2 regions of the Chromobacterium sp. CCUG 76385 genome follow, and region 1 is predicted to be linked to the other one. Evidence: predicted binding sites of a transcription regulator. Region 1 holds the regulator's gene; the other holds the start of a gene.
What was found. Region 1 encodes HrcA, which represses chaperone genes, less so after heat shock. Its sites were predicted from a motif close to ATTAGCACTCGNNNNNNNCGAGTGCTAAT; they were not measured.

Region 1 (11,729 bases):
CACCAGGCCGGCGACGAAGTGCTGAAAACCATAGCCAAGATCATCCAGGACAATATCCGCGCCTGCGATATCACCGTACGCTGGGGCGGCGAGGAGTTTCTGATCATTTGCAGCGATACCGACCAGCCCGGCGCGCGCATCCTGGCGGAGAAGTTGCGCCAGGCGGTAGAACGCCATGACTTTCCCATCGTAGAGCGCTGCACCGCCAGCTTCGGCGTATCCGCCTATCAGGAGCATGACGATATCCACAGCATGATGGAACGCGCCGACCAGGCGCTTTACGCGGCCAAACGCGGCGGCAGAAACCGGGTGGAGGGCTGAACTGCCGCGAACAGCAGACGGGCGCGATTGCCGATTATCCGCTCAGATGGCATTCAAGATCGCCAGACAGCGGGCCAACACGAGGCGCTGCGCAAGCCGCGCCCTAACGCCTGACTCTTGATTCGGCTCAGGACACGCCCCGGCGCTCGTACACCGCCTGCGCCAGCGTGCCCAGATCGACGTACTCCAGCTCGCCGCCTACCGGCATGCCGCGGGCGATGCGGGTGACCGCCAGGCCGCGGTCCTTGAACAGCTCGCTCAGCATATGGGCGGTAACCTCGCCCTCGGCGGTGAAATTGGTGGCGATCACCACCTCGCTCACCTGCCCGTCCAAGGCGCGCGGCAGCAGCTTGTCCAGGTTCAAATCCTTGGGGCCGATATTATCCAGCGGCGAAATCCGCCCCATCAGCACGAAATACAGGCCTTCGAAGCATTTGGCCTGTTCCAGCATCATCAAGTCCGCCGGCATCTCCACGATGCACAGCTGATCCTGCCGTCGCGCCTCATCGGCGCAGATCGGACACAGCTCGGTCTCGCTGAAGGTGTTGCAGCGCTGGCAATGGGTCAGCTGAGTCAACGCCTTGTCCAGCGCGCGCGCCAGCTTGTCCGCGCCCTTCTTGTCGCGCTGCAGCAAGTGAAAAGCCATGCGCTGGGCAGTCTTCGGCCCCACCCCGGGCAACACCTTCAGAGCGGCGATCAATTGTTCCAGCGCGGGAGGATTTTTCATCCCAAAACCTCATACACCACGAAATCATACGGATAAGAAATAACCGGATTTCTGCCACGAAACCCACGAAAACACACGAAAAACAACAGCCGCCGACCACTGGATCGACGGCGGCTCACTCCGGCCCAGCCAGCCATATTCGTATTTTTCGTGGATTTCGTGGCTGAAATTGCTTCGGCTTGCTCAAGCGCTTGCGCGCCGCGCATATGACGTAAGGCGCAACCAGCGCCGGCATGTCGCGCCGAACAAAAAGGCCCGTCGCCGGGCCTGGGGTCAGAACGGGAGCTTCATCCCGGCCGGCAGATTCAGGCCGTTGGTAAAGCCGGACATGCGCTCCTGGGTGGTGGCTTCCACCTTGCGCACGGCGTCGTTGACCGCGGCGGCGATCAGGTCTTCCAGCATGTCCTTGTCTTCCTTGGCGTCTTCCAGCACGCTGTCGTCGATGGCGACGCGCTTGACGTCGTGGGAGCAGGTCATGACCACCTTCACCATGCCGGCGCCGGATTGGCCTTCCACTTCCACCTTGGCCAGTTCTTCCTGGGCCTTCTTCATGTTTTCCTGCATTTGCTGGGCCTGTTTCATCAGGCCAGCGATTCCAGCTTTACCGAACATTGCGGTCACTCCTGTACGGGTTGAATGGTCTCGATGAGCAGCGTGGCGCCGAATTCGCGCACCATCTGCTGCACCACCGGATCGTTTTGCATGCATTCGCGGGCGATGGACAACTGCTCCTGCCGCAGCCTGGCATCGGTCATGGCCGGGGTTTCCATCCCCAGCTCCTCCACCGTCACCAGCAACTCCACCGGATGGCCGAAGCGATCGGCCAAGGCGGCTTTCAATTTATCCTGGTAATCGCGGCCGCTCATGTGGCGGAAGCTCTCCGGCACCGCCAGCTCAAGCCGGCTCTGACTCCAGCTCTTCAGCACTGCATTATGCGCCAGCATGCGCGCCGCGCCGAGCTTGGCGCCCAAATCGGCCACCAGCCGCTGCCAGTCGCCATCGAAGCGATAACTCGCCGTCTCGTCCTCCAGCGGCGGTTGCTGCATGTAGGCCGGCATCGCGTCGTCGTCGGACCACGGCGCGTCGACGATTTCTTCTTCGTCGCGCTCATCCGCCTCGTCCTGCGGCTCAGGCGCCACGACGGCGGGCGCAACAGGCGGCTGCGGCCGGGCTTCGATCTTGGCTTGCGCAGCCGGCGCTGCCGCTACCGGCTGTGGCGCAGGCTCGGGCTCCGGCTCGACAGCCGGGGCCGCGGGTTCGCTCGGTTCCTGCCGCGGCGCCGGCTTGGCCGGGCTGCCGAGACCGGCGGCCTGCAAGGCGCGGGCGGCCGGCGAAACGCCGCGCGCGACCGGCACCGAAGCGCTGGCGGTCACGGACGCGGCGGCCGCTGCCGGGCGCGATGCGGGCTGCGGCGCAGCCGCCCGCGCGGGCGCGGCGCTTTCTGCCGGCGCGCGGGCCGGATGGAAGGCCAGCATGCGCAGCAGCGTCATATTGAAGCCGGCATGCTCGTCCGGCGCCAAGGCCAGGTCCTTGCGGCCATGGATGGCGATCTGATAGTACAACTGCACGTCTTGCGGCGCGATGGCGTCGGCCAGCGCGAAGATCGCCTCGCGCTCCGGCTCGTCGTCGGCCAGCGCGGCCGGCACCGTCTGCGCCAGCGCCAGTTGCTGCAGCAAAACCGCCAATTCGGACAAGGTGGCGTCGAAGCTGATGCCGCGCTCTGCCAGCTTGTCCGCCTCGGCCATCAGCGCCGCGCCATCGGAGGCGGCCAGCGCCTGCAGCAGGCTGAACAGGTAGCGGCGGTCCACCGCGCCCAGCATGGCGCGCACGCCGTCTTCCCTCACTTCGCCCAAACCATAGGCGATGGCCTGATCCAGCAGCGACTGCGCGTCGCGCATGGAGCCGGACGCGGCGCGTCCCAGCAAGGCCAAGGCCGGCGCCTCGTACGGAATGCCTTCGACTTCCAGCATGTGGGCCAGGTGCGTCGACACCTGCTGCGGCGTCATATTGCGCAGGGAGAACTGCAGGCAGCGGGACAGCACCGTGACCGGCACTTTTTGCGGATCGGTGGTGGCCAGGATGAATTTGACGTGGCCGGGCGGCTCCTCCAGCGTCTTCAGCATCGCGTTGAAGGCGCTTTTCGACAGCATGTGCACTTCGTCGATGATGTAGACCTTGAAGCGGCCCATGGTCGGCGCGTACTGGGCGTTTTCCAGCACTTCGCGGATATTGTCGATGCCGGTATTGGACGCGGCGTCGATTTCCAGCAGGTCGACAAAGCGGCCGGCGTCGATCTGGCGGCAGGCCTGGCACTCGCCGCAAGGCTCGGCGGTGGTGCCGGTTTCGCAGTTCAGGCTTTTCGCCAGGATGCGGGCGATGGTGGTCTTGCCTACGCCTCGGGTGCCGGTCAGCAGATAGGCGTGGTGCAGCCGCTGCTCTTTGAGGGCGTTGGACAGGGCGCGCACCACATGCTCCTGGCCGACCAGGTCGGCGAAGCGCTTGGGACGCCACTTGCGGGCAAGGACTTGATAGCTCATGGGGGCGGATTTTAATGGCAATTGCCGCGCAAGGCGACAGGTTTCGCCGGCGCGGCCGCGATGGACGGCGCCGGTGGAAAAGAGAGCGGCAGCGGCTTACATCCCGGCGGAGGCCGGTTCCTGCCGCCGCGCCAGTTCGGCGAAGTAGCGCTGGCGCAGCTGGCTGGCGATTTCCTGCACCGCCTTGGCGTACAGCGTGCTGCGGTTGTAGCGGGTGATCGCGTAGAAATTGTTCAGGCCCAGCCAGTACTCGGTGACGCCCGGCGCCGACTCGAGCGAGAACAGCACGGCCGGCACGTCGTCGGCCAACGGCGCCTGCGGCGCCACGCCCATCTTCCGCAGATCGCCCACCGTGTAGTGCAGATTGAATTTGTCGGCCAGCAACTGATCGGTCTGCGGACCGGCCACCACGCTGGCCGGCACCACCACGTCGTCGCCGGGCTTCCAGCCGTGCAGCTGGAAGTAGTTGGCCACGCTGCCGATGGCGTCGTGCGGATTGTTCCAGATGTCGCGGTGGCCGCTGCCGTCGAAGTCCACCGCCCACTTGCGGTAGCTGGACGGCATGAACTGCGGCAGGCCCATCGCGCCGGCGTAGGAACCCTTCAGCGTCAGCGGATCCTTGCCTTCTTCCTTGGCCAGCAGCAGGAATTGGGTCAGCTCGCCGCGGAAATACTCGGCGCGGCGCGGGTAGTCGAAACCGATGGTGGACAGCGAATCCACCAGCCGGAAGCTGCCGGTGTTGCGGCCGTAGTGGGTCTCCACGCCGAGAATGGCGACGATCACCTCCGGCGCCACGCCGTATTGGCGCTCGGCGCGCGCCAGCGCGTCGGCGTTGGCCTGCCAGAACGCCACGCCGTCGGCGATCAGCCTCTCGTTGACGGTGGTGGCGCGGAATTGGTACCACGGCCGCGAGGTGGACGGTTTGTCCAGAATGCGGATGATATTGGGCTTCAGTTCGACATTGGCGAACACCGCCTCCAGCTCGGGGCGGTTGAACTGGCCGCTGGCCACTTGCTCGTCGATATAGCGCTGCACATCGGGGCGGGCGAGGAAGTCGGCGTCGGCGAAAGCCGGGACGGCGGCAAACGCCAGCGCGGCCAGGGCAACCGCGGCGGCCAGTTTCTGCATGGTTTTCATGGTGTATTTGTTTTCCAGTTGGATATCCCAAATTCCGGGCGCAGGCGCCAAGCTCACTCGCGGAACGACAGCGCGTTGCTGACCAGCCGCGCGGTGATGTCGACGATCGGAATGACGCGCTCGTAAGCCATGCGGGTGGGGCCGACCACGCCCAGCGTGCCGACCACCTGGCCGTTGATGCAATACGGCGCGGTGACTACCGAGCATTCGTCCAGCGTCACCACGCCAGACTCTTCGCCGATGAAAATGTTCACCCCGCTCGCCTCCCGGCCCTGCGCCAGCAGCTTCAGCAACTCGGTCTTGCGCTCGAACACGCCGAACAGCTCGCGCAAACGCGACAGGTCGTCGGACAGATCATGCACCTGCAGCAGGCGCGAGCCGCCGGTCACCACCACGTCCTCGCCGCTTTGCGCCAGCGTCTGCCGCCCCAGCATCACCGCGGCGGACATCAATTCGGCGATATCGCCCTGAAGCTGCTTGAGCTCGCTCTCCACCCGCTGCGCGACGGCGCTCAGCCCCTGCCCGGCGTAATGCTGGTTGATGAAATTGCCGGCCTCGATCAGCTCGCTCGGCGTGTAGTCGCGCTCGGTCACCAGCAAATGGTTCTGCACGTCGCCGTCCAGCGTCACCAGTATCATCAGCACCCGCCGTTCGGACAGGCGCAGAAATTCGATCTGCCGGAAGGCGACATCGCTGCGCTGCGGCGTCAGCACCACGCCGGCAAAGCTGGTCAATTCGGACAGCAGCGACGAGGCCGCCTGGGCGATGCGCTGCGGGCTGTCCGGCTGCAGATTGTGCTCCAGCTCCTGCAGCGACACCTGGTCCAGCGGACGGATGGTCAGCAGGCGGTCCACGAACAGCCGGTAGCCGCGCGCGGTGGGCACCCGCCCGGCCGAGGTATGCGGCGAGGCGATCAGGCCCATGCCTTCCAGATCGGCCAGCACATTGCGCACGGTGGCCGAGGACAGTTCCACGCCGGGCAGCAGCGACAGGGCCTTGGAGGCGACCGGCTGACCGTCGGCGATGTAGCGCTCGATCAGCGCTTTCAGCAGATGTTGGGCGCGTTCGTTCATCATGTCTCCCATTGTACACATCCTGAACCGCGCCAAAAGGGGGCGGCGCGCGGGTTTACGACTATGGCACGCGCCGGATGGCCGGCAAGCTGCTGTTAGCCCTCTGGTTTTCTGCGATAATCGCCCCATTATTGGTCCGACCTACCCCATTTGGAGACAGCATGGCATCCGAAGACAAGAGCAAGGCGCTGGCCGCGGCCCTGGCCCAGATTGAAAAGCAGTTCGGCAAGGGCTCGATCATGCGCATGAGCGACAACCAGATCAACGAAAACCTGCAGGTGGTCTCCACCGGTTCGCTGAGCCTGGACCTGGCGCTGGGCGTCGGCGGCCTGCCGCGCGGCCGCGTGGTGGAAATCTACGGCCCGGAATCGTCCGGCAAAACCACCCTGTGTCTGCAAGTCGTGGCCGAAGCGCAAAAGCTGGGCGGCACCTGCGCCTACATCGACGCGGAAAACGCGCTGGACCCGATTTACGCGCAGAAGCTGGGCGTGAATGTGGAAGACCTGCTGATCTCGCAGCCGGACACCGGCGAACAGGCGCTGGAAATCTGCGACATGCTGGTGCGTTCCAGCGGCGTGGACGTGATCGTGGTGGACTCCGTCGCCGCGCTGGTGCCGAAGGCGGAAATCGAAGGCGAGATGGGCGACAGCCACGTCGGCCTGCAAGCCCGCCTGATGAGCCAGGCGCTGCGCAAGCTGACCGGCAACATCAAGCGCACCAACACCCTGGTGATCTTCATCAACCAGATCCGCATGAAGATCGGCGTGATGTTCGGCAACCCGGAAACCACCACCGGCGGCAACGCGCTGAAGTTCTACGCCTCCGTTCGCCTGGACATCCGCCGCACCGGCGGCATCAAGAAGGGCGAGGAAGTGATCGGCAACGACACCCGCGTCAAAGTGGTGAAGAACAAGGTCTCGCCGCCGTTCCGCCAGGCCGATTTCGAAATCCTGTACGGCGAAGGCATTTCGCGCGCCGGCGAGATCATCGAGCTGGGCGTCAAGCACGGCTTCATCGACAAGTCCGGCGCCTGGTACGCCTACAACGGCCAGAAGATCGGCCAGGGCAAGGACAATACCCGCGAGTGGCTGAAGGCCAACCCGGCCATCGCCGAAGAAATCGAGCGCAAGATCCGCGAAGCGGTGGGCGTGAAGGTGGAAATCACCGAAGGCCAGGCCGACGAAGAAGAATTCGTCGACGACGCTCTCGACGCTTGATGAGCTCAAGCGGCAAAAGCCTGAAGGCGCGGGCCGCCGATCTGCTGTCGCGCCGGGAGTATTCCCGGCGCGAGCTGATCAGGCGGCTCGCGCCTTTTGCCGAAAGCATGGAACAGCTGGAAGCCGTGCTGGACGAGCTGGCGGCCGCCAACTGGCAGTCGGACAGCCGTTTCGCCCAGCAATTCGCCGCCAGCAAGGGCGGCAAGTTCGGCAGCCGCCGGCTGTCGCAGGAAATGCGCCAACGCGGCGTGGACGATGACACCATACGCCAGGCCTTGGCCGGTCAGGACGATCTGGCCAGCGCGCGCGAGCAGTGGCGCAAGAAATTCGGCCGCCCGCCGGCGGACGCCGCGGAAAAAGCCAAGCAGTACCGTTTTCTGGCGCAACGCGGCTTTCCGACGGATGTGATCCGCCAGGTGATCGCCGGCGCCGGCGACGACTTCTACGAGGACTGAGCCATGGCCAAGCGCAACATCGCCACCGAGATCGACATCGCCGCCGCTCCGGATCAGGTATGGCGGGTGCTGACCGACTGGCCGCGCTACCCGGAATGGAACCCGTTCATCGTCGGCCTGCACGGCCGCCGCGAAACCGGCGCCAGCCTGGTGGCCACCCTTCATCCGCCCGGCGGCCGGCGCATGACCTTCCGGCCGCGGCTGACGGCGTTTGCCGCCGCGCAGCAACTGCGCTGGCGCGGCAAACTGCTGCTGCCGGGCCTGTTCGACGGCGAACACTACTTCCGGCTGGAAGCGCTGGCAGACGGCGGCACCCGCTTCCATCACGGCGAGGATTTTTCCGGCATTCTGCTGCCGCTGATCGGCGGCGCGCTGCTGGACAACACCCGCAGCGGCTTCCTGCTGATGAACCAGGCGCTGAAACGGCGCTGCGAAGCGCTTGCCAGCCAGGCTCCAGCTTGACACAATCGACGGATTCGTCCTGGCACGGCGCCCGGACCAGATTTTGAAAATTGACCAAAAAATCATGAAAACCTCTGAAATTCGCAAGAAATTCCTGGATTTCTTCGCCTCCAAAGGCCACCAGGTAGTCGCCTCCAGCAGCCTGATCCCGGGCAACGACCCGACGCTGATGTTCACCGTCGCCGGCATGGTGCAGTTCAAGGACGTGTTCCTGGGCTTTGAAAAACGCGACTACACCCGCGCCACCACCAGCCAGAAATGCCTGCGCGCGGGCGGCAAGCACAACGACCTGGAAAACGTCGGCTACACCGCGCGCCACCACACTTTCTTCGAAATGCTGGGCAACTTCAGCTTCGGCGATTACTTCAAGCGCGACGCCATCACCTTCGCCTGGGAATTCCTGACCGGCGAGCAATGGCTGGCCCTGCCGAAAGACCGCCTGATGGTGACGGTGTACGCCAGCGACGACGAAGCCTACGACATCTGGCACCAGACCGTGGGCCTGCCGGCCGACAAGATCGTCCGCATCGGCGACAACAAGGGCGCGCCGTACGCGTCCGACAACTTCTGGACCATGGGCGACACCGGCCCCTGCGGCCCGTGCACCGAAATCTTCTTTGACCACGGCGCAGACGTGGCCGGCGGCCCTCCGGGCAGCCCGGACGAAGACGGCGACCGCTTCATGGAAATCTGGAACAACGTGTTCATGCAGTTCAACCGCGACGAAGCCGGCGTGCTGCATCCGCTGCCCAAGCCGTCGGTCGATACCGGCATGGGCCTGGAGCGCCTGTCCACCGTGCTGCAACACGTGAAGTCCAACTTCGAGACCGACGGCCTGGCCTGCCTGGTGCGCGCCGCCGCCCGCGAAACCGGCGTGGCCTACAGCCAGGACGTGCCGTCGCTGAAAGTCATCGCCGACCACATCCGCGCCTGTTCCTTCATGATCGCCGACGGCATCCTGCCGTCCAACGAAGGCCGCGGCTACGTGCTGCGCCGCATCGCCCGCCGCGCGATCCGCCACGGCTACAAGCTGGGCCAGAAGGGCCTGTTCTTCCATAAGATCGTGGCTGACCTGGTCGCCGAGATGGGCGATGCCTATCCTGAGCTGCGCGAGAAGCAGGCTCAGATCGAGGACGCGCTGCGCGCCGAGGAAATCAAGTTCGCCGAGACGCTGGAAAACGGCATGGCGCTGGTGGACGCCGCGCTGGAAGGCGGCAAAAAAGAGCTGGATGGCGAAACCATCTTCAAGCTGTACGACACCTTCGGCTTCCCGGTGGACCTGACCGCCGACATCTGCCGCGAACGCGGCATCCACGCCGACCTGGAAGGCTTCGAGCGCGCCATGGAAGCGCAGCGCGAGCGCGGCCGCGCCGGCTCCACCTTCAAAATGAGCGGCAAGCTCAGCTACAGCGGCGACGACACCTGCTTCCACGGCTACGACAAGAGCAGCGTGGAAGCCAAGGTGCTGGCGCTGTACAAGGGCACCGAGCCGGTTGAGGCGCTGTCCGCCGGCGACGAAGGCATCGTGGTGCTGGACAACACCGCCTTCTACGCCGAAGGCGGCGGCCAGGTAGGCGACGTGGGCGAAATCTCCGCCACCGGCGGCCTGGACGCGCTGTTCGACGTGGCCGACACCCAGAAGATCCAGGGCGCGGTCTTCGGCCACAAGGGCGTGCTCGCCCGCGGCGCGCTGAAAGTCGGCGACAGCGTCACCGCCACCATCGACCTGCATCAGCGCCTGGCCAGCGCCCGCAACCACTCCGCCACCCACCTGCTGCACGCGGCGCTGCGCCATGTGCTGGGCAGCCATGTGGCGCAAAAGGGTTCGCTGGTCAATCCGGAACGCACCCGCTTCGACTTCGCCCACGGCGAGCCGGTGACGGCGGAGCAGATCGCCGAGCTGGAGCGCGTGGTCAACCGCGTGATCGCCCATAACGTCGAAGTCAAGGCCGAGCTGATGAGCATGGCCGACGCGCAGAAATCCGGCGCGATGATGCTGTTCGGCGAAAAATACGGCGAAGAGGTCCGCGTGCTGACCATGGGCGACTTCTCCGCCGAACTATGCGGCGGCACCCACGTCAAGCGCACCGGCGACATCGGCCTGTTCAAGATCGTGGCCGAAAGCGGCGTCGCCGCCGGCGTGCGCCGCATCGAAGCCGTGACCGGCGAAGGCGCCGTCGCCTGGGTTCAGGCTCAGGAAGCGGAGCTGAAAACCGCCGCCAGCGCGCTGCAAGCGCAGCCGGGCGAGCTGATCGTCAAGATCGAACGCCTGCAAGCCGAACTGAAAGCCGCGCAGAAGGAAGCCCAGCAGTTGAAGGGCCAGTTGGCCTTCGGCCAGCTGGACGAGCTGGTCAGCGTCGGCATGCGCACCATCAACGGCGTCAAGTGCGTCGGCAGCCGCATCGACAACGTCGACGCCGCCACCCTGCGCGACATGAGCGACAAGCTGATGGACCGCCTGGAAAGCGGCATCGCGCTCCTGGCCTGCGTCAATGAAGGCAAGGTCAGCCTGATCGCCCGCGTGTCCAAGGACCTGACCGGCAAGGTCAAGGCCGGCGAGCTGGTCAACCAAGTCGCCACGCAAGTGGGCGGCAAAGGCGGCGGCCGGCCGGACATGGCCCAGGCCGGCGGCACCCAGCCGGAAAACCTGCCGGCTGCGCTGCAAAGCCTGCCGGACTGGCTGATGAGCAAGCTGTAAGCCGCGTAATCCGCACGCAAACGAAACGGCCGCATGACTATCATGTGGCCGTTTTTTATTCGGTAACAATCCGCTTGCAAAATGCGCTCAACCCCGTCAATTGGAGACTGCCATGGAAACCATCGAATTCCGCCTTGCCGACTGGGATGACCTACCGGCCGTCTGCCATCTGATCCAGCAGGCGTTCGCCCCCCTGGCCGCCACGCTTCCCAGCCGCCCCACCGCGCTGGACGAAACCGTCACCAGCCTGACCGGCCACCTCGCCAGCGGCAGCCAGATCTTCCTGGCCTGGCAGAAATGGCGACTGGCCGCCTGCCTGTTGGTGTTGCCGCCGGATGATGGCTGCGCCGAGGTCAAGCGCGTCTGCACCCACCCGGAACTGCAAGGCCTCGGCCTGGGTTCCGCCCTGCTCCACCATGCCGAAGCGCAGCTGCGGCAACAAGGCGTGCAACGGATACGGCTGGCAACCCGCCGCCGCCTGCCGGGCAATCTGGCGTTCTATCAGCGCCTTGGTTATCAGGAGATCGCGCGCCAGCCTTATGCCGCCGAGGTGGATGATGAGCGCGTGGTATTGAGCAAGCAATTAGCCGCCTGAAGCTGCTGATCCAGCCGGCCACTAATTTGAAGCAAAACTCTGTAAGTTTGTTTCATATCAAGCCATAAAAAATCAGAGTTAAATAATATACACCTGCTTCTTATGGCTTCTCCTTTGTTGTTTGCTTTGATGCCCCCGGGACCTCCCGGGGCTTTTTTTGCCTGCGCCCAAGCGCCTGCTTATAGTGGAAACACTTATCCACTTCGTCGAGGGGAGCGCCATGCGCCTGCCTTTGCTCGCCCTGCTCGCTTGCTGCTGCCAGCTGCTACCCGCCCGGGCGGACCAGCCCCCGCCGGAACTCTACGCGCTGACCGAAAACCTGCCGCCGCTGAGCTATCAGCAAGATGGAGACTACAAGGGCTTCTCCAATGAGTTGCTGCTGATGATGCTGCACGAAAGCGGCCTGCACGCCACCATTGAGATCAAGCCGTGGAGCCGCGCGCTGCGCGAGGCGCAACAAGTGCCGAATACCGTGCTGTACCTGACGGTGCGCACGCCGGAGCGCGA
Region 2 (11,729 bases), on a different contig from region 1:
CGCCGACTCTTCGTTGTTCCGCGCTGGCAGAGAATAACTATGCGGCGCGCGAAACGCCTCGATTCGTCGCAAAAAGCATCCCGGCGCGACCGCTCACCAAACGTCAACAGCCCCTAGCAGCTTATGCAAGACTTTGATGACGCAGCGAGTCATGCATGCCGTTCGAGTGCGGAGATCCTGGGGCTGAGGGGAGCAGATCAACCTAGCTAAAGGAACTTTGCAAGCTGCACCTTATTTATGCAACAATGTTGTTTATAATAAGAGTTCAATATCGTTACATGAAAGCAGTGGCTTGAAAGGGCGTGGAGTCAATAATAAAAAGTTTAATTGCAATGTCATTAAAATGGTGCGAAATACCGATATCGTCAAATATTGAAGAGACGTTTAATGCTACAAATCCTACTGCTGTCTACATTCTTGTCCCTGCTTGTTGGTATGTGTTTGATCCATTTTTCCCACTTGCATGAGAGCTTTTCTGCTGACCATGATTTAGGTGGCGTGCAGAAGTTCCATGCTCGCCCGGTGCCCCGTATCGGCGGTGTGCCAATCGCTGTCGGGCTGGTGGCTGGCTGCGGGATGCTGACATGGTTGCTGAAGGATGCCTCGGTGTTGATGATGTTGGTTGTTACTCTGCCAGCTTTTGCTGCGGGAATACTTGAGGATGTTACGAAGAAGGTTGGGCCCCTGCCTCGCTTGTTGGCAACATTTGTGGCGGCTATCCTTGGTTATTTCACTCTCGGCGCAGGCTTGCAGCGTTTGGATGTTCCTTTGCTGGATGGCTTGCTATCGCAGTTCTGGGTGCTCTCTTTGCTTTTGACAGTCATTGCAGTTGGCGGTGTCGCGCATGCAGTCAATATTATTGACGGGTACAATGGTCTGTCTGGTGCGGTATCGATCTTCATCTTCCTTGCGATGGCATATGTGGCGTTCAAGGTGCAGGATGTGGCCTTGATGGGCGTTTGTTTCGCAATGGTTGGGGCGATTGCTGGATTCCTGTTCTGGAACTTCCCGCGTGGGCTTATTTTTGCGGGTGATGGTGGAGCCTACCTAGTAGGTTTCATGATTGCAGAAGTGTCGGTGTTGTTGGTTGCTCGATATCCCCAAATTTCAGCTTGGTTTCCACTTTTGTGCGTCATTTATCCAGTATTCGAGACATTATTTTCTATTTATCGTCGTAAGTTCCTACAAGGGCGCAGGATCGGTTATCCTGATGCCCTGCATTTGCATCAATTAGTTTACATGCGGTTAGTTCGATGGATGGTTGGTAGTAAGGATGCTGATCATAAGACGATGCGCAATAGTTTAACCTCCCCTTATCTTTGGGCCCTATCCTCTGTCTCTGTAGTGCCTGCGATGTTATTTTGGAATAATACCAAGGCGTTGATGTGCTTTGTCGTCGTCTTCATGTTGACATACGTATATCTGTACCGAATGATCATTCGCTTCCGCACCCCGCGTTGGATGTTGCTGCGGAAGTCAGTACGCCACTGATCATCTGTAGAGAGCCTGCCCCGCAGGCTCTTGAAAATCTTCCCTCTCGTCCCTATTATTAGCACTCGTAACAGTCGAGTGCTAAGCTATCGGCTGACAACCAATACACCCTGATGTTCAACTCTCAACAGCCAATGTTACAGGAGAGATCCATGGCAATTCGTCCTTTGCACGACCGTGTTGTTATCAAGCGCCTCGAGGCTGAAGAAAAGACCGCTTCCGGCATCGTTCTGCCGGGTGCCGCGGCAGAGAAGCCGGACATGGGCGAGGTTCTGGCCGTCGGTAACGGCAAGATCCTGGAGAATGGCGAGCGCCGCCCGCTGGAGCTGAAGAAGGGCGACAAGGTCATCTTCGGCAAATATTCCGGCCAGACCGTCAAGGTAGACGGCGAAGAAGTCCTCGTGATGCGCGAGGAAGACATCATGGGCATCGTTGAGTAAGTCTCCGACCCATCCCGCACTTCAAACACAGAATTCTGGAGATTAAGAATGGCTGCTAAAGACGTAAAGTTTGGCGATTCCGCTCGCACCAAGATGGTAAACGGCGTCAACATCCTGGCTGATGCCGTCAAGGTTACTCTGGGCCCGAAGGGCCGCAACGTGGTGCTGGACCGCTCCTTCGGCGCGCCGACCATCACCAAGGACGGCGTATCCGTGGCTAAGGAAATCGAACTGAAAGACAAGTTCGAGAACATGGGCGCGCAGATGGTGAAGGAAGTGGCTTCCAAGACTTCCGACGTGGCCGGTGACGGCACCACCACCGCCACCGTGCTGGCGCAAGCCATCGTGCAGGAAGGCATGAAGTACGTTGCCGCCGGCATGAACCCGATGGATCTGAAGCGCGGCATCGACAAGGCTGTTATCTCCCTGGTGGGCGAGATCGCCAAGATCGCCAAGCCGTGCGCCACCACCAAGGAAATCGCTCAGGTAGGCTCCATTTCCGCCAACTCCGATTCTGACATCGGTGAAATCATCGCCAGCGCCATGGAAAAAGTGGGCAAGGAAGGCGTGATCACCGTTGAAGACGGCAAGAGCCTGAACAACGAGCTGGACGTAGTGGAAGGCATGCAGTTCGACCGCGGCTACCTGTCCCCGTACTTCATCAACAATCAGGACAAGCAGATCGCTGCGCTGGACAATCCCTTCATCCTGCTGTTCGACAAGAAGATCTCCAACATCCGCGACCTGCTGCCGGTGCTGGAGCAAGTGGCGAAGTCCGGCCGTCCGCTGTTGATCATCGCAGAAGACGTGGAAGGCGAAGCGCTGGCGACTCTGGTGGTGAACACCATCCGCGGCATCCTGAAGGTCGTTGCCGTCAAGGCTCCGGGCTTTGGCGACCGTCGCAAGGCCATGCTGCAAGACATCGCCGTGCTGACTGGCGGCACCGTGATCGCCGAAGAAGTGGGTCTGACCCTGGAAAAAGCTTCCCTGGACATGCTGGGCCAAGCCAAGCGCGTGGAAGTGGGCAAGGAAAACACCACCATCATCGATGGCGCCGGCGAAGCTGCAACCATCCAAGCTCGCGTGGGCGAAATCCGCAAGCAGATCGAAGAAGCGACTTCCGACTACGACCGCGAGAAGTTGCAAGAGCGCGTGGCCAAGCTGGCCGGCGGCGTTGCCGTGATCAAGGTTGGCGCGGCCACCGAAGTGGAAATGAAAGAGAAGAAGGCTCGCGTGGAAGACGCGCTGCACGCTACTCGCGCTGCGGTTGAAGAAGGCGTGGTAGCCGGCGGTGGCGTGGCCCTGCTGCGCGCCCGCGCTTCGCTGGATAGCCTGAAGACCGACAACGCCGAACAAGAAGCGGGCGTGAAGATCGTGCTGCGCGCCATCGAGGCTCCGCTGCGTCAGATCGTCAAGAACGCCGGTGACGAGCCGTCCGTTGTGGTGAACAAGGTGCTGGAAGGCAAGGGCAACTTCGGTTATAACGCCGCTACCGGCGAATACGGCGACATGCTGGAAATGGGCGTGCTGGACCCGGCCAAGGTAACCCGCTCCGCTCTGCAGCACGCGGCTTCCGTAGCCGGCCTGATGCTGACCACTGACTGCATGATCGCTGAACTGCCGGAAGACAAGCCGGCTGCTGGCGGCATGCCGGACATGGGCGGCATGGGTGGCATGGGCGGCATGATGTAATCAGCTGCTGATGAGCCGGCAGTCCTAGCGCTGCTGGCATCATTAGGAAAACGGCCTGGATAGCGTTGCTGTCCAGGCCGTTTTGTTTTATCAAACGATTTTAGGCGCCAAGCGACGTAAACAGTGGAGCTTCCTGATCTTTGGGTGACAGTGACGGTGGCTGTTGCAGCGGCCAGTCTATCGCCAGCGTTGGGTCGTTCCAGGCGATGGTGCGTTCAAGGTCTTTGAACCAGTAGTCGGTGGTTTTGTATAGGAATTCCGTATCATCGCTCAGGGTCAGGAAACCATGGGCGAAGCCAGCCGGAATCCACATCTGGCGCTTGTTGTCAGCAGAAAGCTCGGCAGCTACCCAGTGGCCGAAGGTGGGGGATTGCGGCCGGATATCGACGGCCACGTCAAACACGGCGCCGACTACCACGCGCACCAGCTTTCCTTGGGCGTGCGGATCGAGCTGGTAATGCAAGCCGCGCAGCACGCCCTTGGCTGAGCGGCTGTGGTTGTCTTGCACGAACTCCACGGAATAGCCGACGGCCTCTTCAAATTTCTTTTGATTGAAGCTCTCAAAAAAAAAGCCGCGCTCATCGCCATAAATAGTAGGCTCGATGATTTTTACGTCAGAGATCGCAGTGTTTATGATGTTCATTCATTGCAGCCTTGTCGCTGGCGCTTTGTTACCGGCAGCAACATAGAGAAGTTAGTAGATGGTGTGTTCCAGCATGGCGGAAAGGTAGCGGCCGTAACCGGTTTTCTGCAGTGGTTGAGCCAACTTTTTGACTCGCTCGCCGTCAATCCAGCCGCTGCGGAAGGCGATTTCTTCCGGGCAAGCCACTTTGAGCCCTTGGCGGCTTTCAATGGTCGCGATGAACTGGCTGGCTTCAAGCATCGATTCATGGGTGCCGGTATCGAGCCAGGCATAGCCGCGGCCCATGGTTTGCACATCGAGTGAACCTTGCTGCAGATAGACGTTGTTAACGTCGGTGATTTCTAGCTCGCCGCGGGCGGAGGGGCGTATGGTCTTGGCGATGTCGACCACTTGTTCATCGTAGAAATACAGGCCGGTTACCGCATAGTGCGATTTGGGCTGTTTGGGTTTTTCTTCGATAGACAGGGCTTTGCCGCTGGCGTCGAACTCTACGACGCCATAACGCTCGGGATCGTTGACCCGGTAGGCGAAAACGCTGGCGCCGCTGGCCTTGGCGTTCGCTTCTTGCAGCAGATTGGCAAAATCGTTCCCGTAGAAAATATTGTCCCCCAGTACTAAGGCAGATGGTGAGCCGTCCAGGAAGTCTTCGCCGATCAAAAAGGCTTGCGCCAGGCCATCCGGACTCGGTTGCACTGCGTATTGCAGGTGGATGCCCCATTGGCTGCCGTCGCCGAGCAGCTGTTCGAAGCGGGGGGTATCTTGTGGCGTCGAGATGATCAGGATTTCGCGAATGCCAGCCAGCATCAGCGTGGACAAGGGATAATAGATCATCGGCTTGTCGTAGATCGGCAGCAGCTGTTTACTGACGGCGATGGTTGCCGGGTAGAGACGGGTGCCGGAGCCTCCGGCGAGTATGATGCCTTTGCGAGCCTTGCTCATCTTGGAGTCCTTTTAATTCTGTTGTGTCTGTCGATGTTGCCGCAGGGAGGCGAGCGCCGTGTCGACACCGTGTTGCCACGCAGGCAAGGTAATGCCGAAGTCGCGTTGCAGCTTGTTGCAATTTAGGCGCGAGTTAGCTGGGCGCTTGGCCGGCAGTGGGTAGGCTTCCGTCGGGATGCCATGAACGGTATTGGGTGTTAGGCTAAGCGGAAAACCTAGTTTGCCGGCTTGACCGATCAGATATTGGGCATAGCCATGCCAACTGGTTTCGCCGGCTGCCGCTAGGTGATAAGTGCCGAAGGGGCTGCGCTCACCATCGGCAAGGTAGCGTTGGATCATCTGCGCGGTAGTGTCGGCGATCAGGGCGGCCGAGGTCGGCGCGCCGATCTGGTCTGCCACCACTTTCAACTCGGTGCGTTCGCCAGCCAAGCGCAGCATGGTCTTGAGGAAGTTGGCGCCGTGCGCGCCGAATACCCAGCTGGTGCGCAGAATCAGGTGGCGCTCTGTCGCCTCCCGCACCGCCTGTTCGCCTTGCCATTTGCTGAGGCCATATACTGATTGCGGATCGGCGGGGTCGTCTTCGCGCCAAGGCGCTGTGCCGCTGCCGTTGAATACGTAGTCGGTGGAGTAATGCACCAGCAAGGCGCCATATTGCTCAGCCCATCGCGCGAGAATGCCCGGCGCAACGGCATTGATGGCATGGGAGAGTTCAGGTTCGGACTCGGCCTTGTCGACGGCGGTATAGGCAGCCGGGTTGACGATGATGTCGGGGCGCAGTGTATCCAGAAGCGTCGGGATGGCGTCGGCCTTCGCCAGGTCCATCCCTTCGCGGTCCAATGCGACCAGCTCGCCCAGCGGCGCCAGCGCGCGTTGCAACTCGTGGCCGACTTGGCCGTTCTTGCCAGTGATCAAGATACGCGTCATGCGGGTTGGCCATAGTGTTGGTCGACCCAGTCGCGATAATGGCCGCTGGCGACGTTGTCCACCCATTTTTGGTTGGCCAGATACCATTCAACAGTCTTGCGGATGCCGCTGTCGAAAGTCTCGGCCGGTTTCCAGCCCAGTTCGCGTTCCAGTTTGCGCGCATCGATGGCGTAGCGCCGGTCATGGCCGGGGCGGTCCTGTACAAAAGTGATCTGCGAGGCGTAACTCGCGCCATCGGCGCGCGGCTTGAGTTCATCGAGAATGGCGCAGATCGTTTTTACCACTTCCAAATTGGCTTTTTCATTCCAGCCGCCAACGTTATACGTTTCCCCCAGGCGTCCGGCTTCCAGCACGCGGCGGATGGCGCTGCAGTGGTCTTTGACATATAGCCAGTCGCGCACCTGCTGGCCGTCGCCGTAAATCGGCAACGGCTTGCCGGCCAGCGCGTTGAGAATGACCAGCGGGATCAGCTTTTCCGGGAAATGGTAGGGGCCGTAATTATTGCTGCAGTTGGTGGTCAGCACCGGCAGGCCATAAGTGTGGTGCCAGGCGCGCACCAAGTGGTCCGACGCCGCCTTGGACGCGGAGTAGGGACTGTTCGGCTCATATCGGTTGGTTTCGGCGAACGGCGGATCTTCCGGCGACAGCGTGCCGTACACTTCGTCGGTGGATACGTGCAGGAAGCGGAAGGTCTGCTTGCGCTCCGAATCCAGGCCGCTCCAGTAAGCGCGCACGCTTTCCAGCAGCTTGAAGGTGCCGACGATATTGGTTTGGATGAAATCTGCCGGGCCGTGGATTGAGCGGTCGACATGGCTTTCCGCCGCGAAGTTGATCACGGCGCGCGGCTGGTGTTGCGCCAGCAGTCTTTCGACAAGCTCATGGTCGCCGATGCTGCCGTGGACGAATGCATGGCGGGCATCGTGTTGAATGGATTGCAAGGTTTCCAGATTGCCGGCGTAGGTCAAGGCATCGAGATTCACGACTGTCTCGTCATGGGCTGCCAGCCAGTCGAGAACGAAATTGCCGCCGATAAAGCCGGCGCCGCCGGTAACGAGAATAGTCATGCAATACACCTAATCTTTAAAGGTTATTCATTTGAAGCTGCTTCGTATTGCTGCTCTGGCCGACGTGACATCATTGTCGGCGAACGCTAGCTGGGCAGAAGCGCATTCTGTCTAGACTTGAAATCGAGTAAACAAAAATCTTGCAGCTGCATGATATCGGAGACAGGAGGTGCTAAGGCACGCCTGAATTGCGAGTACCATCTGATCTTGATGATTTTACCGGTTTTCTAGATGCTTCGGCAAAGCTTGCACGTTGTGGGTGAGTGCTGACAAATCTATTACGATCACCAATGCTGAGGAATGAATTTAATGCGATTGAACGATGTGGTATCGACCCTGGATGCGCTGCTGGAACCCTGGCGCTACAAGGACTACGCCCCCAATGGCCTGCAAGTGGAAGGTCGGGCCGAGGTCGGCAAGATTGTAAGCGGGGTGACTGCCTCGCAGGCCTTGATAGACGCTGCCATCGAGCGCCAAGCCGATGCCATCCTGGTGCATCACGGCTATTTCTGGAAGGGCGAGGACGCCAGCATCAGCGGCATGAAACGGCAGCGTATCCGCAGCTTGCTGCAGCATGACATCAGCCTGCTTGCCTATCACCTGCCGCTGGATGGCCATGCGGAGTGGGGCAACAACGCCAGCCTGGGCCGCATGCTAGGATTCGAGCCGCAAGGGCAGGCCGGCGAACAAGGCTTGTTGTGGCATGGCCAGTGGTCGGAAGGCGGCGATGCGACTCGGCTAAACCAGCACGTATCGTCTATTCTGGGCAGAAGCGCCCTATTGCTGGGACGGACGGACAAGCCGGTGCGGCGGGTCGCCTGGTGCACCGGCGGCGCGCAGGGTTTTTTCGCCGACGCGATCGCGCTGGGCGTGGATGCTTTCATCACCGGCGAGGCATCGGAACAGAATTATCACATGGCGATGGAAAGCGATGTCGCATTCATCGCCGCAGGCCATCATGCAACAGAGCGCTATGGCATTCAATCGCTCGGTGAGCATTTAATGAAATCAACAGGCATAAAAGTGGAATTTATTGATATAAACAACCCTGTTTGAGATGCTTTGGCGCGTAAATGACAATTTATTTGCATGGATGCTTCAAGTCCCTACTAGTAATCGGGTAAAATCTGGCAGTTTAGGGCTCGATTTCCACGATTGAGGATGACTGTAATGAGTGAACAGCAAGTCGATACGGGGCGCCGTCGTTTTCTGACGGTCGCTTCCAGCGCTGTTGGAGGGGTTGCGGTGGTTGGCGCGGCCACGCCGTTCTTTATGAGCTTTTTCCCGTCGGAACGGGCGAAGGCAGCGGGGGCGCCGGTCGAAGTCGATATCGGCAAGATTGAACTGGGGCAGAAAATCAACGTTGAATGGCGCGGCAAGCCGGTATGGATTCTCAGCCGCACGCCGGAACAGTTGAAAAATCTGCCGAAGAACGACCCCAAGCTGGTGGACCCGGCGTCGGACGTCGAACAGCAGCCCGCTTATTGCAAGAACGAGCACCGCTCGATCAAACCGCAGTATCTGGTGGCGGTCGGCATCTGCACCCACTTGGGCTGTTCGCCGACTTTCCGGCCCGATCTGGCGCCCGCCGATCTGGGACCGGACTGGCTGGGCGGCTTCTACTGCCCTTGCCACGGCTCCAAGTTCGACCTGGCCGCCCGCGTGTTCAAGGGGGTGCCTGCGCCGAAGAATCTGGAGATTCCCCCGCACAAGTATCTGTCCGACACCCGTCTGCTGATCGGCGACGACAAATAAGCTGAGGGCGAAAAATGAGCAAAGCGCAAAAGCTGCTGAACTGGGTGGACGAACGTTTTCCGCTGACCGCCCTGTGGGAAAGCCAATGGGGCAAGTATGTCGCCCCCAAGAACTTCAACTTCTGGTACTTCTTCGGCTCGCTGGCCATGCTGGTGCTGGTGCTGCAGATCGTCACCGGCATCTTCCTGACCATGAACTACAAGCCGGACGGGACCCTGAACGCCGCCGGCGTGCCGGTGGCCTTCGCCTCGGTCGAATACATCATGCGCGACGTGGCGGGCGGCTGGATCATCCGCTACATGCACTCCACCGGCGCCTCGATGTTCTTCGTGGTGGTGTATCTGCACATGTTCCGCGGCCTGATCTACGGTTCGTACAAACAGCCGCGCGAGCTGGTGTGGGTATTCGGCACGCTGATCTTCCTGTGCCTGATGGCCGAGGCCTTCATGGGTTATCTGCTGCCGTGGGGGCAGATGTCGTTCTGGGGCGCCCAGGTGATCGTTAACCTGTTCGGCTCCATCCCGGTGATCGGCCCTGACTTGTCGGTGTGGATCCGCGGCGACTACGTGGTGTCCGACGCCACGCTGAACCGCTTCTTCGCCTTGCACGTGATTGCCGTGCCGCTGGTGCTGTTGGCGCTGGTGGTGGCTCACCTGATGGCGCTGCACGAAGTGGGCTCCAACAATCCGGACGGCGTGGAAATCAAGCAGCAGCCGAAGGACCCGGCAACCGGCCTCTACCTCGACGGCATCAACTCGCATCCGTACTACACCATCAAGGACATCCTCGGCGTGGTGGTGTTCATGATCGTGTTCTCGGCCATCGTGTTCTTCCTGCCGGAAATGGGCGGCTACTTCCTCGAGCATCCGAACTTCGATCAGGCGGATCCGCTGAAAACGCCGCCGCACATCGCGCCGGTCTGGTACTTCACGCCGTTCTACGCCATTCTGCGCGCCGTGCCGTCGTTTGCCGGCACCCAGGTGTGGGGCGTACTGGCCATGGGCGCCGCCGTGGTGCTGATCGCCTTCCTGCCGTGGCTGGATCGTTCGCCGATCAAGTCCATCCGTTACCGCGGTCCCAAGTTCAAGATCGCGCTGACGCTGTTCATCGCCGCCTTCATCGGCCTGGGCATCTTGGGCGCGTTGCCGCCAGATGGCTTGCGCACGGCGTTGTCGCAGATTTTCTCGGTGGTCTACTTCGCCTTCTTCCTGGGCATGCCGTTCTACACCAAGAACGATGTTGGCAGCGTGCCGGTGCCGGAGCGGGTGACGGACACCAATGCCAAGCGCCAGATCCAGTTCCTGGTCATGGTGGCTCTGACCGTGTTCCTGGCCGCGCTGTTCGCCATGAACGTGTAAGCAAGGGGATAAGGAAAATGAAAAACAAGATGCGCAAGCTGATCGCCGCCATGGCGCTGCTGCTGCCGTTCTCCGCGCCGGCGCTGGCCAACGAGGGCGGTCCCAAGCTCGAGAAGGCGCCGATCGACATCCAGGACACGGAAAGCCTGCAGCGCGGCGCGCAGATATTCGTCAATTACTGCCTGTCCTGCCATTCGGCCAGCATGATGCGCTACAACCGGCTGGAAGATATCGGCCTGTCTGAAGAGCAGATCAAGGCCAACCTGCTGCCGGAGGGCGCCAAGATCGGCGATCAGATGAATATCGCGATGGACAAGAAGGATGCCAAGGCTTGGTTCGGAGCCGTGCCGCCCGACTTGTCGCTGATTGCCCGCTCGCGGGGCGCGGATTATCTGTATGGCTATCTGCGCGGCTTCTATCGCGACCCGACGCGTCCCACCGGCTGGAACAATCTGGTATTCGACAAGGTCGGCATGCCGCATGTGTTCTGGGAGTGGCAGGGCGAGCAGGCGCTGAAGACCGAGAAGGATGCCGAGGGCCATGAGCAGCATTCCCTGCAGCTCGTTAAGGCAGGCAGCCTGACCAAGCTGGAAAACGGCAAGGCCAATACCGTCGAGTACGATCGCCGGATGGCCGACCTGACCAATTTCCTGGTCTACATGGGCGAACCGGCCGCGGTGAAGCGCCAGCAGATCGGCTACGTGGTGCTGATGTTCCTGGGCTTGTTGCTGTTCCCGCTGGTGTACCTGCTGAAGAAGGAATACTGGTGCGACGTGCACTGATTTCGCGCTGGGTGCGGTCTGGAAAAGGCGGAATGATTTCCGCCTTTTTTCTTTTTAAATCATGATGTTGTATTGAAGTGCTGGAAATGCGTGTCGTGAAGGTGCTAGAATGGCCTGCTACACCAATTCATTGTTAGTCAAGGATTTTCTCCGCCATGATGACCCTCTACTCCGGAATCACCTGCCCATTCAGTCAGCGCTGCCGTATCGTGCTCTTCGAGAAGGGGATGGATTTCGAAATTATCGATGTGGACATCCATAACAAGCCGGAAGACCTGGCCGTGATGAATCCGTACAACGAAGTGCCGGTGCTGGTGGAGCGCGACCTGATCCTGCACGAGTCCAACATCATCAACGAATACATCGACGAGCGCTTCCCGCATCCGCAGTTGATGCCGGCCGATCCGGTGATGCGTGCACGCGCCCGCCTGTTCCTGCATCGCTTTGAAAATGAGCTGTTTATCCACGTCAAGACGCTGGAAGCCGGCGCTACCGGCAAGGAAGCCACCAAGGCGCGCGAAGCGATCCGCGACGGCCTGACCACCATCGCCCCGATTTTCGCCAAGCAGAAGTTCATGCTCGGCGATGACTTCTCCATGATCGACGTGGCCATCGCGCCGCTGATGTGGCGTTTGGAGCAC

Region 2: groES (co-chaperone GroES) is a predicted target of HrcA. The motif match lies at 1,549-1,577, and genes of this name have one in related genera.

Annotation. Positions count from the first base shown of each region.
Region 1 is NZ_JAUCGU010000012.1:13,737-25,465, reverse strand. Features, by position in the region: gene QUG01_RS10030 (GGDEF domain-containing response regulator) at 1-321, shown strand, start outside; gene recR (recombination mediator RecR) at 449-1,048, opposite strand; gene QUG01_RS10020 (YbaB/EbfC family nucleoid-associated protein) at 1,322-1,660, opposite strand; gene dnaX (DNA polymerase III subunit gamma/tau) at 1,666-3,585, opposite strand; gene mltB (lytic murein transglycosylase B) at 3,682-4,722, opposite strand; gene hrcA (heat-inducible transcriptional repressor HrcA) at 4,776-5,795, opposite strand; gene recA (recombinase RecA) at 5,957-7,012, shown strand; gene recX (recombination regulator RecX) at 7,012-7,467, shown strand; gene QUG01_RS09990 (SRPBCC family protein) at 7,471-7,929, shown strand; gene alaS (alanine--tRNA ligase) at 7,994-10,627, shown strand; gene QUG01_RS09980 (GNAT family N-acetyltransferase) at 10,740-11,222, shown strand; gene QUG01_RS09975 (substrate-binding periplasmic protein) at 11,443-11,729, shown strand, end outside.
Region 2 is NZ_JAUCGU010000034.1:28,513-40,241, reverse strand. Features, by position in the region: gene QUG01_RS17230 (MraY family glycosyltransferase) at 388-1,491, shown strand; gene groES (co-chaperone GroES) at 1,644-1,931, shown strand; gene groL (chaperonin GroEL) at 1,980-3,623, shown strand; gene rfbC (dTDP-4-dehydrorhamnose 3,5-epimerase) at 3,724-4,266, opposite strand; gene rfbA (glucose-1-phosphate thymidylyltransferase RfbA) at 4,318-5,205, opposite strand; gene rfbD (dTDP-4-dehydrorhamnose reductase) at 5,218-6,129, opposite strand; gene rfbB (dTDP-glucose 4,6-dehydratase) at 6,126-7,193, opposite strand; gene QUG01_RS17195 (Nif3-like dinuclear metal center hexameric protein) at 7,503-8,249, shown strand; gene petA (ubiquinol-cytochrome c reductase iron-sulfur subunit) at 8,364-8,948, shown strand; gene QUG01_RS17185 (cytochrome b) at 8,963-10,306, shown strand; gene QUG01_RS17180 (cytochrome c1) at 10,324-11,088, shown strand; gene QUG01_RS17175 (glutathione S-transferase N-terminal domain-containing protein) at 11,244-11,729, shown strand, end outside.